DNA from 3 places in the Geodermatophilus sp. SYSU D00965 genome. Region 2 is predicted to be linked to each of the others. Evidence: riboswitches for the same ligand, from Rfam matches in the RefSeq annotation. Region 2 holds a riboswitch; each other region holds the start of a gene.
What was found. A riboswitch is a leader RNA that binds a small molecule or an ion and turns the genes downstream of it on or off. The one in region 2 is predicted to bind cyclic di-AMP.

Region 1 (3,243 bases), on a different contig from region 2:
TGGTCGAGCAGCGCGCCGTAGGTGGCGAGGACGTCGTCCCGGTCGGGCTCCAGGGCGTCCTGGATGCCGTGCTCGGGCGAGATGCGCAGGCCGACGCGGCCGGCGCCGATCGCCGCGGCCACCGCCGTCACCACCTGGACGACGAAGCGCGCCCGGTTCTCCGGGGAGCCGCCGTACTCGTCGGTCCGCAGGTTGGACGTCGGGGAGAGGAACTCGTGCAGCAGGTAGCCGTTGGCGCCGTGGATCTCCACGCCGTCCAGACCGGCCTCGATCGCGCGGCGGGCGGCGGTGACGAAGTCCTGCACGGTCGCCCGGGCCTCGGCGACGGTCAGCGCGTGCGGCACCGGGTACGGCTGCTTGCCCTTCTCCGTGTGCCCCTCGCCGTTGATGGCGACGGCGCTGGGCGCGACCACGCGGCGGCCGCCGTTGACGTCGGGGTGGGTGACCCGGCCGCCGTGCATCACCTGCATCACGATCGTGCCGCCACGGGCGTGCACCGCCTCGGCGACGCGGCGCCAGCCCTCGACCTGCTCGTCGGTGACGATGCCGGGCTGGCCGACGAACGCCTGCGACTCGTGGTTCGGGTAGGTGCCCTCGGTGATGATCAGGCCGACCCCGGCGCGCTGCCGGTAGTGCTCGACGACGAGGTCGCCGGGGACGCCGGAGGCGCCGGAGCGCATGCGGGTGAGCGGGGCCATCACGACGCGGTTGGCGAGCTCGAGGCCGCCCAGGGTCACGGGGGAGAACAGGTCCACGAGGAGTTCGACGCCCGGACCGGAGCCGCCATTCCGGGCCGCGACCGTCACGGCGCTCACAGTGACGCGCGTCCCGCCGCAACGGACACGTCGCAACAGCGGATCGGCGGCCGTCGAGTGGCGCGATGTACGTCGCGTTCGTACGGTGACCGTGTCCGGCCCTCGACGCCTCCCGAGCCCGGGGAGCCCGCGCCGGACGCCGCCGAGTCGCACCCACCGTGGTGGGCGCGAGCCGGGGACCCACCCGCACCACCCGGGGTGAGTCCCGCTCCCGGGAGCACCGGGAGCGGGTAGGGCACTCCCAGCCCGAACCCGTCAGCTGACCCGGTAGGCGGCCCGGGGAGAAACGGAGAACCACCGCGCGCCTGGGGCCGGAGCCCCCGCGCGCCCACAGGTCCGGGACCGTCGCGCTCCCGCCTGTCCACCCACCAGGACCAGCCGCACGGCACGCACCGTCGGCCGACGGCTCCTCGCCGGGCGTCCGTGTCCGGCCGGTGCCGCGCGCCCAGCTGACGACACGCCGACGGCCGCGGCCGGTCCCGCAGCACCGTCCCGGCGCCGTCGGTGCCGGGCGACCGCACAGCACGAGGAACACACATGCACAACCAGCACAACCAGCGCCCTCGCTCCCTGCACCGGCTCGCCGCCGCAGCCGGTCTGAGCCTGGCCCTCGCCCTCGCCCCCACCGGGGGTTCGGTCGCCCGGGCGGAGGGGGACCACTCCCTGGCCTCGATCGGGGCCTCGCAGAAGCAGGCCTACAAGAACCACGCCCTGGGCCAGGTCGGGGGCAACCGCACCCAGTTCGGCTGCCTCGACCAACTGTGGGAGCGGGAGAGCGGGTGGAACCCCCACGCGCAGAACCCGACGAGCAGCGCCTACGGCATCCCGCAGTTCCTCGACTCCACCTGGGCCATGACCGGCATCCGCAAGACCTCGGACCCGTACCGGCAGATCAAGGCGGGGCTGATCTACATCGGGAAGCGGTACGGCAGCCCCTGCGGGGCGTGGCGGCACTCCCAGAACACCGGCTGGTACTGACCCGCGACGACGATCGCCTGTCCGGACGGACCGCGCCCGCCCGGACAGGTGGTCCGGCGGGGAGTCGTGCTCTGCCCACCCTCGTGGGCAGAGCACGACTCCCCGGGCACCAGGTCCCGGACCCGTCAGGCGGGACTCGCGGGCGGTCGGGCCACGGCTCTCAGGGGTGTCAGGCCCCGGCGCCCGCCATCGCCTCGGCGGTCAGCTCGACCGAGCGCAGCCGGCCCTCCGTGCCGGGGAACTGGTGCGCCACGATCAGCTCGTCGGCGTCGGCGTGCTTCGCGAAGCCCTGGAGGTACTCGCGCACCTCGTCCGGGGTCCCGATGGCGGTGTGGGTGAGCATCGTGTCGACGTGCAGGCCCGCGCCGCCGTCGAGCAGCAGCTGCGCCTCGTCGTCCGACAGCGACCGCCCGCGGCCGAACAGCCCGACGGCCAGCGTCCGACGGACGGCGGCGTAGGCCTCCTCGGCCGCCGAGCGGGTGTCGGCCGCGACCACGTTCACGCCGGCGACCACGTACGGCTCGGCGAGCTGCTCGGACGGCTTGAACTCGCGCCGGTAGGCCTCGACCGCGGGCTGGAGCATCGCCGGGGCGAAGTGCGACGCGAACGCGTAGGGCAGGCCGAGCGCGGCGGCCAGCGTCGCCCCGAACATCGACGAGCCCAGGACGTAGAGCGGCACGCGCGAGCCCTTGCCCGGGATCGCGTCGACCCCGGGCACCCGCGACTCCCCGGCCAGGTAGGCCTGCAGCTCGAGGACGTCCTGCGGGAAGCGGTCGGCCGAGCGGGGGTCCCGGCGCAGGGCGTACATCGTGTTCTGGTCCGAGCCCGGGGCCCGGCCCAGGCCCAGGTCGATCCGGCCCGGGTACATGGCGTCGAGGGTGCCGAACTGCTCGGCGATGGTCAGCGGCGCGTGGTTGGGCAGCATGACGCCGCCGGCGCCGAGCCGGATGGACGACGTGTGCGCGCCGACGTGCGCGATCAGCACGCTCGTGGCCGACGACGCGATGTGCGGCATGTTGTGGTGCTCGGCGTACCAGACCCGGCGGTAGCCGGTCTCCTCGGCCCGCTGCGCGAGCGCGACGCTCGCGGCGATGCTGTCGGCTGCGGTCGACCCCTTGGCGATCGGCGCCAGGTCGAGGATGGACAGCGGGATGCTCATGACGGTGCCTCTTCCGTGGTGTTGTCACGAGCAACGGGTCGGGGGCCGCCGTCCTTCCCGGGTGTGTCACTCCTCGTACTCGGGCCCCACCGAACCGGTCTCCACCTCACCGACCCGCTGGTAGGTGGCGATCAGCACGCCCGAGCCGGTCACCTTCGACGCGGTCAGCCGCCAGGTGCGCGGGATCGCCCCCTCGCCGAACAGCCGCTTGCCCTGCCCGAGGGTCACCGGGAAGACGACCAGCCGCAGCTCGTCGACCAGGTCCTCGTGCAGCAGCGTCTGCACCAGCCC
Region 2 (3,243 bases):
CCAGGGCCTGCCCGCCCGGCCAGGCCGCGGCCCAGAACGGCGGGGCCTCACCGGCGCCGCCGTCGGCCTCCATCGCCTCCCACAGGGCGACCACGTCGTCGGCCACGTGCAGCCGGACCTCCGGGACGCAGGTCGGCCGGCGGACCTGGGTGTGGGCGCGGACGAACCGGGACGGGACGAGTCTCACGCCTGGGAGTCCACCACCCGCGTCGCGTCCGGCGGGCGCGGCTCCCGGCGGGGCAGGTGGTCGCGGCACCACCGCTCGCAGTCGGCCAGCAGGTTGCCGGTCGAGATGGGCCGGTCCCACGCGGCCGGCAGCTCACGAGGCGCCCGCCCGGGTGGCCGGGCGGCGTCCCCGGGCCCGGGAGCCTGCTCGACGGAACGCCGGCCCACGCTGCGTCTCCCTGGTGTCGGCGTCGGTGGACCCACCGACGGTGTCTCGCTCGCGACCGCCCCGTCGCCGACGGGAGCCGGACACCAGGGTGCCCCAGCCCCCGGACGCCGAGAGCCGCACCCCTCCCTGGGAGGCGTGCGGCTCTCGGTGCGCGTCGCGCGGGACGGCGCTGCTGGTGTTGCCCGTCCCGGACCCGGGACGGGGTGCGTGCTCAGTACCAGCCGGTGGACTGCGAGTGCGCCCAGGCGCCGCACGGCGAGCCGTAGCGGCTGTCGATGTAGATCAGGCCGGCGTCGATCTGGCGGTAGCCGTCGGAGGTCTTGGCGATCCCGGTGCCGGCCCAGGTCGAGTCGAGGAACTGCGGGATGCCGTAGGCGGTGCTGGAGGGGTTCTGCGCGTTGGGGTTCCAGCCGCTCTCCTTGCCCCACAGCTTCTCGAGGCAGGAGAACTGGTCGGCGCTGCCGACCTTGCTCATCGCGTAGTCCTTGAACGACCCGCCGCTCGCCGGGGCGGCCGCGGCCCGGGCGGGCGCGGCGGCCCGCGCGGCCTGTTCGGCGGCCTGGCGCTCGGCGGCCTCGCGGGCGGCCTGCTCGGCGGCGGCCTTCTCCGCGGCGGCCTTCTCGGCAGCGGCCTTCTCCGCCGCGGCCTTCTCGGCGGCCTGGCGGTCGAGCTCGGCCTGGTCCGCCGCGGCCTGCGCCTGGGCGGCGCTGGCCTGGGCGGCCTCGCGCTCGCTGCGCGAGGCGGTGAGCTCCTCGAGCGGGGCGAGGTCGTCCGACGTCGCGGCGGCGGAGGAGCCGGTGAGGCCCAGCTGCTCGGCGACGCTCGTGGACGCGCTCACCGTCGCGGCGTCGGCCTCGGCGGCCGGCTGACCGGTGGTCAGCACGCTGACCGCGACGGCACCGGCAGCGGCGGTGGCCAGCAGGATCGCCGGACGGCGGCCCCGGGTGGGCAGCCGCAGCCGGCGGCGGGCGGTGGTCTCGGTGGCGAGCTCGGCGGGGAGCTCAGCGGTGGCGGGCTCGGAAGCGGCGAGCTCCAGGGTGGCGGGCTCGGTGCGGACGGCGTCGGCCGGGCGGAGGTCGTGCGGCGTGCGGCGGGACATCGGGTGTGGTGCTCCGGGGGCGTGAGGGCGCGCGCGGGACCGGTCCTCGTCTCGGCGAGGACAGCCCGGTGCTGTGGTCGGTGTGGGGTGCCGGGCGCGGTCAGCGAGGGACGCGCGGGCGCCGGCGGTCGCGGGCTGGCGGGGTCAGCGGGCCGAGGAGGAAGCGCGAGGGGCGCGCGGCCGGGTGACCCTGCGGGCCGCGAGGGCCCGTGGGTGAGGCAAGCGGGTGCTCTCCGTTCCTTCCGTGGCCGCCTACCGAGTTAGCTGACGGGTTCGGGCGGGAAGGTGCCCTACCTGCCCTCCGAGCGAGGCTCGGCGGGCAGGATTCACCCCAGTACTGCGGTGGGTCCCCGGCTCGCGCCCGCAGCGGTGCGGACACGACTCGGCGGCGTCCAGCCAGGCTCCCGGGATGGGAGGCTCGACCAACCGGACGTCAGCCACCGTAGGGGCCGTTACCGTCCCGTGACAATCCCGGCGGTCACATCCGTTGCGTGAGGTACCTCGCGCGCGGGAGTCGCCCGCAGCGGAATAGCCAGGCCGTGGCACTGTTGCACGCAGCAGTAGTTGCGCTCTCAATCACCTGGAGCACGAGATGCAGTTCGGGATCTTCTCGGTCAGCGACATCACGACCGACCCCACGACCGGGCGCACGCCCACCGAGGGTGAGCGGATCAAGGCGGTCCTCCGGATCGCGCAGAAGGCCGAGGAGGTCGGGCTCGACGTGTTCGCCCTCGGCGAGCACCACAACCCGCCGTTCTTCTCGTCCTCCCCCACCACGACGCTGGCGCACATCGCCGCGCGGACGAGCACCCTGCAGCTGTCGACGGCGACCACGCTGATCACCACCAACGACCCGGTGAAGATCGCCGAGGACTACGCGATGCTGCAGCACCTCGCCGACGGTCGCGTCGACCTGATGATGGGCCGCGGCAACACCGGCCCGGTCTACCCGTGGTTCGGGCAGGACATCCGCAACGGCATCCCGCTGGCGGTGGAGAACTACGCGCTGCTGCGCCGGCTGTGGGACGAGGACGTCGTCGACTGGTCCGGCCAGTTCCGCACCCCGCTGCAGGGCTTCACCTCCACCCCGCGGCCGCTGGACGGCGTCCCGCCGTTCGTCTGGCACGGCTCGATCCGCTCCCCGCAGATCGCCGAGCAGGCCGCCTACTACGGCGACGGCTTCTTCCACAACCACATCTTCTGGCCCAAGGAGCACACCCAGCGGATGGTCGAGTTCTACCGCCGCCGCTTCGAGCACCACGGCCACGGCGCCGCCGACCAGGCGATCGTGGGCCTGGGCGGGCAGGTGTTCATGCGGAAGAACAGCCAGGACGCCGTCAACGAGTTCCGGCCGTACTTCGACAACGCGCCCGTCTACGGCCACGGCCCGTCGCTGGAGGACTTCTCCCGGGAGACGCCGCTGACCGTGGGCAGCCCGCAGCAGGTCATCGAGCGCACCCTCGGCTTCCGTGACTACGTCGGCGACTACCAGCGGCAGCTGTTCCTCGTCGACCACGCCGGCCTGCCGCTGAAGACCGTGCTCGAGCAGCTGGACATCCTCGGCGAGGAGGTCGTGCCGGTGCTCCGCCGCGAGTTCGCCGCGCTCAAGCCGGCGCACGTGCCGGACGCCCCCACGCACGCCTCGCTGGTCGCCGCCCGGGGCGGGCAGGACAGCACCGTGTACGCCGCCGGGGACGACGTCACCGGGCGCACCGCCGAGGAGGTGACCGCCCGGTGACCACCCGCACCC
Region 3 (3,243 bases), on a different contig from region 2:
GCCGCTAGCCGGACCGGGGCCCGGCGGTCAGCAGCCGCCGGTCAGCAGCCGCCGGTGGCGATGCCGTGCTCGTGCAGCCACGGCACCGGGTTGACCCGGCTGGCGTAGAGCCCGCCCTGGTGCACCTCGAAGTGCAGGTGCGGGCCGGTGGACTGGCCCTTGTTGCCGACCTCGGCGATCTGCTGGCCTGCGGTCACCACCTGGCCGGCGCTGACGAAGAAGCGGTTCACGTGGCCGTAGAGGGTGATCTGGCCGTCCCCGTGCTGCACGTACACCGCCTGCCCGAACCCGCTGGCCGGGCCGGCCTGGAGCACGACGCCGTCCTCCGGCACGTGGATCGGGGTGCCGATGGGCGCGGCGATGTCGATGCCCTGGTGCTGGGTGCCCCAGCGCGCGCCGTAGCAGGAGGTGACCCGGCCGGCGGTGGGCATGGCGGTGGCGCTCTGCGCGGCGGACACCGCCTGCGCCTGCGTCTGGCGCTGGTCCCAGGCCGCGCCGGGGTCCGCGGCACCCTGGGCGGCGAGCAGCCGCTCCCCCGCCTGCCGCAGCTGCTCCTCCAGGGAGGCCTTCTCCGCGGTGCGGGCGTCGAACTCCGCCTGGGCCGCGGCCAGGTGGGCGTCGGCGGCGGCCTGCGCCTCGTCGGCGGCCCGGGCGGCCCCGTCGAGCCGGGTGACGGCCTCGCCCGCGGCGCGGTCGGCCTCCGCGACCCGCTGCTGGACGGCGAGGAACTCCTGGAGCTGGGCGGCGCGGTGGTCGCCGATGACCTCCATCGTGGCGGCCTGCTGCAGCAGCTCGGTCGGGTTCTGCGCGTCGAGCAGGAGCTCCATGTCGCCGTACCGGGTGTCGCCGCCCATGTAGGCCCGGCGGCCCAGGTCACCGATGGCCTGCTCGGCGCCGACGACGTCGGCCTGGGCGTCGGCGAGCTCGGCGGCGGTCCGCTCGGCCTCGGCCTGCGCCTGGGTGAGCTGGGCGCGCGCGACCAGCGCGGCGTCCGCCGCGGCCTCGGCCTCCACGGTCATCCGCTGCAGCTGCTCCTCGGCGGCGCGCACCTGCTCCCCGATGCGGGCCACCTGTGCGGTCAGCTCCTCCTGCTCGGAGGAGGCGGGGGTGGCGGGCGCGGCGAGCGCGGCCGGAGTGCCGGCCAGCAGACCCGCTGCAGCGGCGGCGACGAGCAGGGCCCGGCGGCCTCGGCGGGGGGCGGTTGCACGGTCGAGCAGGCTGGTGCGGTGGTGCAGGGTCGCCAAGGCGACGGTTCTCCCATCCTCGCGGCCGCCTACCGGGTTAGCTGACGGGTTCGGGCCGGACGGCGCCCTACCCGCCCGCGCGCAGCGCAGGCAGGACTCACCCCAGTGGATCGGTGGGTCCCCGGTCCGCCTCGACCCCGAGGGGCCTGCGGCGGTTCGGCGGGGCCTGGCCGAGGCCCTCGGTTCCCGAGGAGCTGAGCCCGGCGAGGCCGTCGGGAAAGCTACTACGGATGCGACAGGGGGTCACGATCGGGTAACACCCCCGGCGCGCCTCCTTGCCCGGGAGGGTGACCCCCGGCTACGGCCCGTGCCCGGACGACCCCGCTCCGCTGAGCCCGGACGCTACCGGCCGGCCGGAGCGGGCACCCCGTCGCCCACCTGCACCGACTCCGGTAGACGTGGTGCGTGCCCCCGACCGCGAGCGCGCGCCGTGCCCGCGCCCGAGGACGCGGCGGACCGTCGGCGTGAGATCCCGCACACGATCCTCCGACACGCCGCCGACACGCCGGGCCCGGCGGCGCGGCCTGGTGGTGCTGTGCGCGACCGAGATCACCAGCTGGGGCGTCCTCTACTACGCCTTCCCGGTCGCCCTGCACGACATCACCGCCGACACCGGCTGGTCGGCGCCGACGGCGTCGGCGGCGTTCTCGGGGGGACTCGTGGTCTCCGCGCTGGCCGGGATCCCGGTGGGCCACTGGCTCGACCGGCACGGGCCCCGCCGGGTGATGACGGCCGGCTCGCTGCTCGCGGTGCCCGCGACGGTCGGCATCGCCCTGGCGCCGAGCTACGGCTGGTTCCTGGCGGCGTGGCTGGTCGCCGGCGTCGCGATGGCCGCAGTGTTCTACCAGGCCGCGTTCACCGCGCTGGCCCGCTGGTACGGGGAGGACCGGGTGCGGGCGCTCACCGCCCTGACCCTGGCGGCCGGGCTGTCCAGCACGGTGTTCGCGCCGCTGACCGACGCGCTGCTCGCCGGCCTCTCCTGGCGGCAGACCTACCTGGTCCTGGCCGCGGTGCTGGCCGTCGTCACCGTCCCGCTGCACGCCGTCGTCCTGCCCGCGGCGTGGGCCCGACCGCGGTCGGGCACCCCGGAGGGCCACCGCGGGGTCCCGCCCGAGGTCCGGACGGCGGGGTTCCTGCTGCTGGCCGCGGCGCTGACGCTCACCGCGTTCGGCCTCTACGCGGCCAGCCTCACCCTCATCCCCCTCCTGACCGGCCGCGGGTTCTCCAGCACCCTGGCGGCCACCACCCTCGGCCTGCTGGGCGCCGGACAGCTCCTCGGCCGGCTCGGGTACGCGCCGCTGGCGCGCCGGACCTCCCCGGCCGGCCGCGCCGTGGTCATCGTGCTGGCCTCGGCCGGGACGATCGCCCTGCTCGCCGGGCTGCCCGGACCCGCGGCCCTGCTGGTCACGGCCTCCGTGCTCGCCGGTGCCGCGCGCGGCGCGGGAACGCTGCTGCAGGCCACCGTCGTCGCCGAGCGCTGGGGCGCGGCCCGCTACGGCACGGTCGGGGGGTACCTGGCCGCGCCGATCACCCTCGCCACCGCCGTGGCGCCGTGGGCGGGGACGGCCCTGGCCGAGGTCCTGGGCGGCTACCCCGCCGCGTTCTGGGTGCTGGCCGCGCTCGTCCTCGGGGCCGCCGGCGCCGCCGTCCTCAGCTACCGCGGGGAGGGCGGCCACGGGGGCACGCCCGGGACGGCGTCTGGCAGGCTGGAGGCTCCGGGGCGGTAGCTCAGCCGGTCAGAGCATGGGACTCATAATCCCTGGGTCGTGGGTTCGAGCCCCACCCGCCCCACCCTTGTTCTGTGCTATCTCGGCTGGCGCTCGAGGCGTCTCGGTCGATCCTCGACACCCTCGTCCCATCGAGGCCTCGGCTGACCCGTTCCTGGCCCGGACGCGGATCTCTCAGTGTCAGGCCACGTCCGCCGACCTTCCAGCGCCGTCGGCCTCCTCGGAGAGACAGAGCGCGCGGTACTCGGCCTCCAGTTGCCGGTCGCGCTCGG

Region 1: another riboswitch for cyclic di-AMP. It lies ahead of ACI789_RS19890 (aggregation-promoting factor C-terminal-like domain-containing protein); the one in region 2 lies ahead of ACI789_RS21030 (aggregation-promoting factor C-terminal-like domain-containing protein).
Region 3: another riboswitch for cyclic di-AMP. It lies ahead of ACI789_RS15390 (peptidoglycan DD-metalloendopeptidase family protein); the one in region 2 lies ahead of ACI789_RS21030 (aggregation-promoting factor C-terminal-like domain-containing protein).

Annotation. Positions count from the first base shown of each region.
Region 1 is NZ_JBJGYQ010000023.1:67,199-70,441, reverse strand. It holds gene ACI789_RS19895 (alkene reductase) at 1-806, opposite strand, end outside; cyclic di-AMP (ydaO/yuaA leader) riboswitch at 946-1,104, shown strand; gene ACI789_RS19890 (aggregation-promoting factor C-terminal-like domain-containing protein) at 1,353-1,793, shown strand; gene ACI789_RS19885 (LLM class flavin-dependent oxidoreductase) at 1,963-2,952, opposite strand; gene ACI789_RS19880 (dihydrofolate reductase family protein) at 3,019-3,243, opposite strand, start outside.
Region 2 is NZ_JBJGYQ010000026.1:29,507-32,749, forward strand. It holds gene ACI789_RS21020 (class I SAM-dependent methyltransferase) at 1-187, opposite strand, end outside; gene ACI789_RS21025 (hypothetical protein) at 184-393, opposite strand; gene ACI789_RS21030 (aggregation-promoting factor C-terminal-like domain-containing protein) at 606-1,493, opposite strand; cyclic di-AMP (ydaO/yuaA leader) riboswitch at 1,728-1,891, opposite strand; gene ACI789_RS21035 (LLM class flavin-dependent oxidoreductase) at 2,086-3,231, shown strand; gene ACI789_RS21040 (FMN reductase) at 3,228-3,243, shown strand, end outside.
Region 3 is NZ_JBJGYQ010000015.1:60,275-63,517, reverse strand. It holds gene ACI789_RS15395 (maleylpyruvate isomerase N-terminal domain-containing protein) at 1-8, shown strand, start outside; gene ACI789_RS15390 (peptidoglycan DD-metalloendopeptidase family protein) at 42-1,244, opposite strand; cyclic di-AMP (ydaO/yuaA leader) riboswitch at 1,276-1,370, opposite strand; gene ACI789_RS15385 (MFS transporter) at 1,709-2,971, shown strand; tRNA gene ACI789_RS15380 (tRNA-Ile) at 2,962-3,035, shown strand; gene ACI789_RS15375 (hypothetical protein) at 3,152-3,243, opposite strand, start outside.